Funiculus sociatus GB2-C1: one gene and its partner. The protein of the gene in region 2 binds, or shares a complex with, the protein of the main gene of each other region. Links are inferred from orthologs where the notes say so. Each region holds a gene or a part of one and is shown on either strand. Other genes may lie near its edges. The genes, in order: dnaG and dnaB.

The links.
Region 1: the proteins of dnaB (region 2) and dnaG are in contact, whole or in part, in a crystal structure (PDB 2R6A), measured with the Geobacillus stearothermophilus proteins. The link is inferred for Funiculus sociatus GB2-C1 from one-to-one orthologs. Residues at the interface, in WP_033016901.1 of Geobacillus stearothermophilus: Ser13, Glu15, Ala16, Gln18, Glu91, Leu92, Asp94, Ala95, Val96, Pro97, Thr98, Ala99, Ala100, Asn101, Tyr104, Tyr105, Ile108; in WP_049624496.1 of Geobacillus stearothermophilus: Lys456, Leu457, Leu458, Pro459, Ala460, Asn463, Ala464, Leu467, Leu535, Leu536, Ile537, Ala538, Gln544, Glu545, Asp548, Tyr549, His552.

The regions. Positions count from the first base shown.
Region 1 is NZ_JAMPKJ010000106.1:2,741-5,975, forward strand. Bases 176-3,085 are described here. They hold dnaG (DNA primase), read right to left. Parts: upstream 2,669-3,085; coding sequence 683-2,668; downstream 176-682. Other genes in these bases: NDI42_RS27470 (pentapeptide repeat-containing protein), read left to right, coding at 176-578; NDI42_RS27480 (adenylate/guanylate cyclase domain-containing protein), read left to right, coding at 2,884-3,085. In the rest of the region: NDI42_RS27465 (YraN family protein), read right to left, coding at 1-51; more of NDI42_RS27470, read left to right, coding at 69-175; more of NDI42_RS27480, read left to right, coding at 3,086-3,235. UniProt on the Escherichia coli protein: RNA polymerase that catalyzes the synthesis of short RNA molecules used as primers for DNA polymerase during DNA replication.
Region 2 is NZ_JAMPKJ010000018.1:9,503-12,803, reverse strand. The notes cover bases 235-3,210. They hold dnaB (replicative DNA helicase), read left to right. Parts: upstream 235-1,034; coding sequence 1,035-2,387; downstream 2,388-3,210. Other genes in these bases: NDI42_RS10865 (FKBP-type peptidyl-prolyl cis-trans isomerase), read right to left, coding at 2,455-3,000; rplI (50S ribosomal protein L9), read left to right, coding at 409-867; gloB (hydroxyacylglutathione hydrolase), read left to right, coding at 235-315. In the rest of the region: more of gloB, read left to right, coding at 1-234; NDI42_RS10860 (phasin family protein), read right to left, coding at 3,292-3,301. UniProt on the Escherichia coli protein: The main replicative DNA helicase, it participates in initiation and elongation during chromosome replication. Travels ahead of the DNA replisome, separating dsDNA into templates for DNA synthesis.

The DNA of each region.
Region 1 (3,235 bases), on a different replicon or contig from region 2:
TTCTCCTAAAACACCGATATTGGGATAATGAGATAGACGACGGTTTTCCATCTTCCTCTGGAAGCAGCATGAATTTTAGGCTAAACAATCGGATTTCGACAATTTTACTGGGTTTGTTGCTGGTAGCGATCGCATCTTTAACAGCTTTCGGCGCGATCGCCACTCCTGCCCTAGCTGAAGACTACAACAAGGAATTCTTGATCGGTGCAGATTTCTCAGGTAAAGTGCTTACGGACTCCAGCTTTACTAAAGCCAATCTTCGCAGCAGTAACCTGAGTCATACAGATTTGCGGGGTGTCAGCTTCTTTGGCGCTAATCTTGAAAGTGCCAATTTAGAGGGAGCCGATCTTAGAAACGCTACCCTAGACACTGCTCGTTTCACCAACGCTAACTTAACTAACGCTATTTTGGAGGGAGCGTTTGCCTTTAACTCCAAGTTTGAAGGTGCCATCATTGATGGAGCAGATTTTACAGATGTCTTGTTTCGTCAGGATGTGCAAAAACAGTTGTGTAAAACAGCTAAAGGCACCAACCCGACGACAGGACGCGAAACTCGTGCTACTCTATTTTGCCCTTAATCATTAGCCAGTATTTTACTCGTTCCCAGGCGGTCGTCTGGGAACGAAAATGTAACGACTAAGGAATCCTCAGCGATAAAAATACAAAAATTGCAGATGTCGATCTAACTCTGTAATTCGCTGTTTTGCTCGATAAAATTCCTGTATTGATCTAACTCTGTAACTCGCTGTTTTGCTCGGTAAAATTCCTGACAGTAGTATTGCCGTTTATTCAAATCCAGAAAACTATCGGGATTTTTCCATAGATCTAAAAAGTGGCGATAAATGTTTTCACACATTACCCGTTCCATACAAGCAGCGCCTGCTTTGATCAATTCCGGAGCGCGGAGAATATCGAGTTCGGCATTTTCGTCAAGATAAAATAGTCCAGACACTTGAGCCATTTCTTCAGGAAAATCAACATACAGGTTTTGTAGCGCCGATAGTAAATCTGGTGATGTTTCCTGTAAAGATGAAATTCTTAGCCACAAAAGTCGGTGGTGAGGAAGGCTAAATAATAAATCTTGTTCTTCTAAAGTATCGCTAATCAACTGTCGATATTCTGGGCAATGCAGATAAAGGCGCAACAGTAGAGCCTCGGATCTTTCTAAAAGAGTGCTTTCAGAAGTAACAAGTAATTCTTTTTGACCTTTATTTCTATTAACAGAAGGACGAGTCTTAAACCGCTTATTTTGCTTGAGAAGATTGTTTACTAACAACGGCACTTTTAGAGAACTGTCCTGGTTTAGAAGTTCTTCCCAGTGACGAACAATTTTGTTTAGGAGATTGTCTGTTAATAGTCCAACCCGCCGAGAATCTCCTTGGCTGAGAATTTCTCCACAGTGATTAATATAATAGGTAATCTGATCGTCATTGGTGATGTTATTTAGTAATTTCACCATTTCTGCGGTAACTTGCTGAAATTGATCCGCCTGTTTAAGATTTTTTCCTACTAAGATTTGCTGGATTTGCCAATCAAGCCAGAGAGGAGCATCAAGCAGCAATTCCCGATATTTTTCAGCGCCACCTTTGAGGAGAAATTCGTCAGCATCTTTTCCATCAGGCAAGTTGAGAACTCGCAGATTGACTTGTCCTTGATAGGCGAGATTGGCAATTTCTCCAATTGCTCTTTGAGCTGCTTTGGTTCCGGCGGCATCGGCATCAAAGTTGAGTACAATTTGCTTAGATTCGGTGTAACGTAATAGCTGTTTGACTTGATCTAAGCCCAGCGCTGTACCTAGAGAGGCGACAACGTTTTCGATTCCGTGGGAGTGGAGAGCGATCGCATCAAAATATCCTTCCACTACCACAGCCCGATCCTGCTTGCCAATAGCTTCACGGGCTTTATCCAAAGCAAACAGAATTTTGCCTTTATTAAATAATTCGGTTTCCGGAGAATTGAGATATTTCGGCTGATCGTCCCCCAGAGTTCTGCCACCAAAGGCAATTACTCGTCCTTGAGAGTCGTGGATGGGAATCATCAAGCGATCGCGAAACCTGTCATAATAACCGCCACCCCCATCCCGCAGCTTAATCAAACCCGCTTGTTCTACCAGCTGCACCGGGTAGCTTTTCTGTTCCACCAAGTAGCCATAGAGAGTTTCCCAACCCGCCGGAGCATACCCAAGCTGGAATTTTTGAATAGTTTCCTCCGAGAGTTGCCGCTTGGAGTACAAATATTCCAAAGCCGCCTCCCCTTGGGGTTGTCGCAGCGCGTGTTGAAAAAAGCTTGCCCCCACTGCCAAAATCTCATACAGCTGCTCTCGCAGCGTAATTTGCCTCTGTAATTCCTCGCGCTGTTCCGCCTCCAGCATTTGCACCGGAACTTGGTAGCGCCGCGCCAAATCCAGCACCACTTCACCAAAGGAACGTTTAGAGTGTTCCTTCAAAAAAGTAATCGCATTTCCCCCGGCTTGACAGCCAAAGCAGTAGTACATCTGCTTAATGGGGCTGACGGTAAAACTGGGAGATTTTTCCTCATGGAAAGGACATAAACCTACATACTCTTTGCCCCGCTTGCGTAATACAACGTGTTCCGAGATGACTTCAACAATGTCAACCCGTTGTTTTACTTCCTCAATTGTGTCTGGATGCAGGCGGGGAATTTGCACGATTACCTCTTTATACTGATAAAATACATCATAATAATTGTTGATTTTTTGTTAACAAAAACCAGGGGCATACTTACCTATATTTTAATCTGACACCTAGTTAACTCTCAGCAGAAATTCAGGACGATAAAACCAAATAGTCAGTAACGGTTATATATAAAATACACTCAAGGGTCGCACACTACTAAAATCCTTAATATATCTAGCGACACCAAATGTTTAACTTTTTTCATAGACACCAGAATAATATTGCTCTAGCTGTAGCCGCCTTGGAAAGGTATAGCATTAAACCAGAGGTACAGCAGCGGCTAAGGGCATTTTTACAACAAAGCGATCGCCGCGAATTATATCATGCCAACCCCAAACGGATTGCTGAAAAATTGCAGTTGAGCGAGCGGGAGACTTTGCGGGTTTTAGTCATTGCTCTCAAGGAGGGTATTTTAACTCTCAACTGGGACATTCAATGTCCGGCTTGTCGCGGCATCGACTTCAAACCAAAAAGTTTATCCGATTTGCGGACAAACCATCTATGTACAGCTTGTAACAGTGTATACGCTACTGATGCTG
Region 2 (3,301 bases):
CAGATGGTGTCTAGCTTGGGCAAATTGCGGGCTTTACCTGATAACACGCGAGTTTGGTGCGCCCATGAATACACCCTGAAAAATCTTGAATTTGCCTTAACTGTAGATGGCGATAACCCAGAGTTGCAAGCCCGGTGGACTCAAGTAAAAGCTGCCCGTAGCCGTTCTGAGGCGACAGTGCCATCCCAACTTGGCATAGAAAAGCGCACTAATCCATTTTTGCGCTGGGACGCTCCTGTGCTGCAATCAGCAGTGAAAAGTCTAGACCCTGTGCAGACTTTTGCCAGGCTGCGCGGGATGAAGGATCGGTTTTAGATTAAAAGATTGCGATCGCTCACTATCTTTTTGTAAGATGGAGTGTTCTAGCTTATCATTACTCCTTCTGTTGTCTGTAGCAGAAAAAAGACTATGGCGAAACGTGTGCAATTAGTTTTGAATCAAGATGTCAGCAAACTGGGAAAATCTGGCGATTTAGTAGAAGTCGCTCCCGGTTATGCTCGCAATTACCTAATTCCCCAAAAAATGGGAGTTCCTGCCACTCCCGGCTTGCTCAAGCAAGTCGAACGGCGTAGAGAAAAAGAGCGGCAGCGCCTTTTGGAAGAGAAGCAGGTAGCTACAGAGCTGAAGACTGCTATAGAGGCTGTGGGCAGCTTCACCATTGCTAAGCAGGTAGGTGAAGAAAATGCCATCTTTGGTACTGTCACGGCTCCAGAAGTGGCAACAGCCATCCAACAAGCCACTGGTAAGGAAGTCGATCGGCGGAATATCAGCCTCCCCGATATCGGAGAGACTGGCACCTACAAGGCAGAAATAAAATTACACCCGGAAATCACAGCGGTTGTACAAATTCAGGTTGTGGCTAGCTAAGCGTAGTGCAGAGACGTTGAAGACGTTGCATACAACGTCTCTACAGTTTCCGCGTGGGTAGAAGCAGTTTTTTCAGTCAAAAAAAGGGGGTTGGGTGTCGGATCGCAGCGACTACTCAACCCCCATTATCATAGTCGTGGCGGCTCCTTGTTAAAACGACCTCTGTTATGGCTCACGAACTGAATTTTCATTCTTCAAGCGATCGCCTTCCACCCCAAAACCTCGACGCTGAAGAAAGCATCTTGGGGGGCATTTTGCTAGACCCAGAAGCCATCGGTCGAGTAACTGACTTACTTGTGCCAGAGGCGTTTTCTCTCATCGCTCACAAAGAGATTTACCGATCCGCCCTTACCCTCCACAGCCAAGGTAAACCGACCGACTTAATGAGCGTTACCAGTTGGCTGTATGACAGAGGCTTGCTGGAGAAGGTTGGCGGACAAACAAAGTTAGCTCAACTGGTGGATCGCACGGTTTCAGCCGTCAACATCGACCAGTACGCGGCGCTGGTGATAGATAAGTACCTGCGCCGTAAGTTAATCCAAGCAGGCGGCGAGATTGCTCAGTTGGGTTACGAGACGGCTACGGAGTTGGAAATTATCCTCGACCAGGCGGAACAGAAAGTTTTCAGCCTGACTCAAGATCGTCCTCAGCAGGGTCTGGTTCCTATTTCCGACACGCTGATAAATACATTTCAGGATATTGAAACTCGCCATCAGGATCTAGCGCTACCCGGTCTTACCTGTGGCTTTTATGACCTCGACGCGATGACTGGCGGCTTTCAGCGTTCCGATCTGATTATCGTGGCGGGTAGACCGTCAATGGGAAAAACAGCTATCTGCCTCAATATTGCTCGCAATATTGCTGAGTTTCATAAGTTGCCAGTAGCTGTTTTTAGCTTGGAAATGTCGAAAGAACAGCTGGTGCAGCGGATGCTTGCTAGTGAGGCTAAGATTGAAAGTAACCATTTGCGGGCTGGGCGAGTTGCACAAATTGAGTGGGAACCTTTGAGTCGCGCCCTTGGCACTCTTTCGGAGATACCAATTTTTATTGATGATACGCCGAATATGACTGTGATGCAGATGCGATCGCAAGCTCGTCGTCTTCAAGCAGAACAGCGTGGCGAGTTGGGATTAATTCTGCTGGATTACTTGCAATTGATGGAAGGCGGCGGCGACAATCGGGTGCAAGAGCTGTCAAAAATTACCCGAAGTCTCAAAGGTTTAGCTCGCGAACTCAGCGTCCCAATTATCGCTTTATCCCAGCTGAGTCGAGGTGTGGAAGCTCGTAATAATAAACGCCCAATGATGTCTGATTTAAGAGAATCGGGGTCGATCGAACAGGACGCGGATTTAATTATGATGTTATATCGCGAAGAGTATTACCAACCCGATACACCAGATCGAGGTATTGCTGAGGTAATTATTTCTAAACATCGAAATGGCCCGACGGGAACCATCAAGTTATTATTTGATCCGCAATTTACCCGCTTCCGAAATCTCGCCTCTTCTAATCGGGGATGATTCAATAAATTGGTATATACAAAGCAAAAACCCGGTTTACTTTGAAACCGGGTTCCGTCAGATTTATTTAGCTAATTTTTAGCAGTTCTACATCGAAAATCAGCGTAGCATTGGGAGGAATCACGCCACCTGCACCGCGAGATCCATAACCCAATTCTGGGGGAATAATTAACTGGCGACGACTACCGACTTTCATGGTACTGAGTCCTTCATCCCAGCCTTTGATTACCTGGCCGACACCGAGTTTGAAGGAGAAGGGTTGATTGCGATCGCGCGAACTATCAAACTTCGTGCCATCCTCTAAAGTGCCAGTATAATGCACTACGACTGTCTGACCAGTTTTTGGAGTCGCACCGTCGCCTTCTTTTAACTCCGTATACTTGAGGCCAGAGGGCGTTGTCGTAACCTTCTCGTCACTTTCTGGGTTGGTATTCATCGTAATAAGCCTTGTACTGTCAACATCTGGGTTATTGCTTGGGGTTTGTGTAACTGTAGGTGAGGAGTAATTTAGCTCGGAAGCGATCGCCTCTTGTGGAGAGTTGCTAACTTGAGCCAATATTATCACCAACACGCAGGCAAACATGACCCCGACGCTGATTAAAATCTCTCTCAAAATGTTTCCTCCATACCTTTAAGACTTCAAAATTTTAGATTTTGCAAAGGTCGAACTTCCTTTGCTGCCAATGGCATTGTATAGGCACGAAGCACTATTGATTTTAGATTCAATCCAAAATCCAAAATCCAAAATCGACAAAATTTTAGATCTTGCAAAGCTTGAACTTCCTTTGCTGCCAATGCCATAGTATAGGCACGAAGCACTACTGATTTTAGATTCAATCAAAATCCAAAATCTAAAATCCAAAATCGATTGTCCCGTTGGATTCTCAAATCCTATCAGCTTTTATCACCGCCAG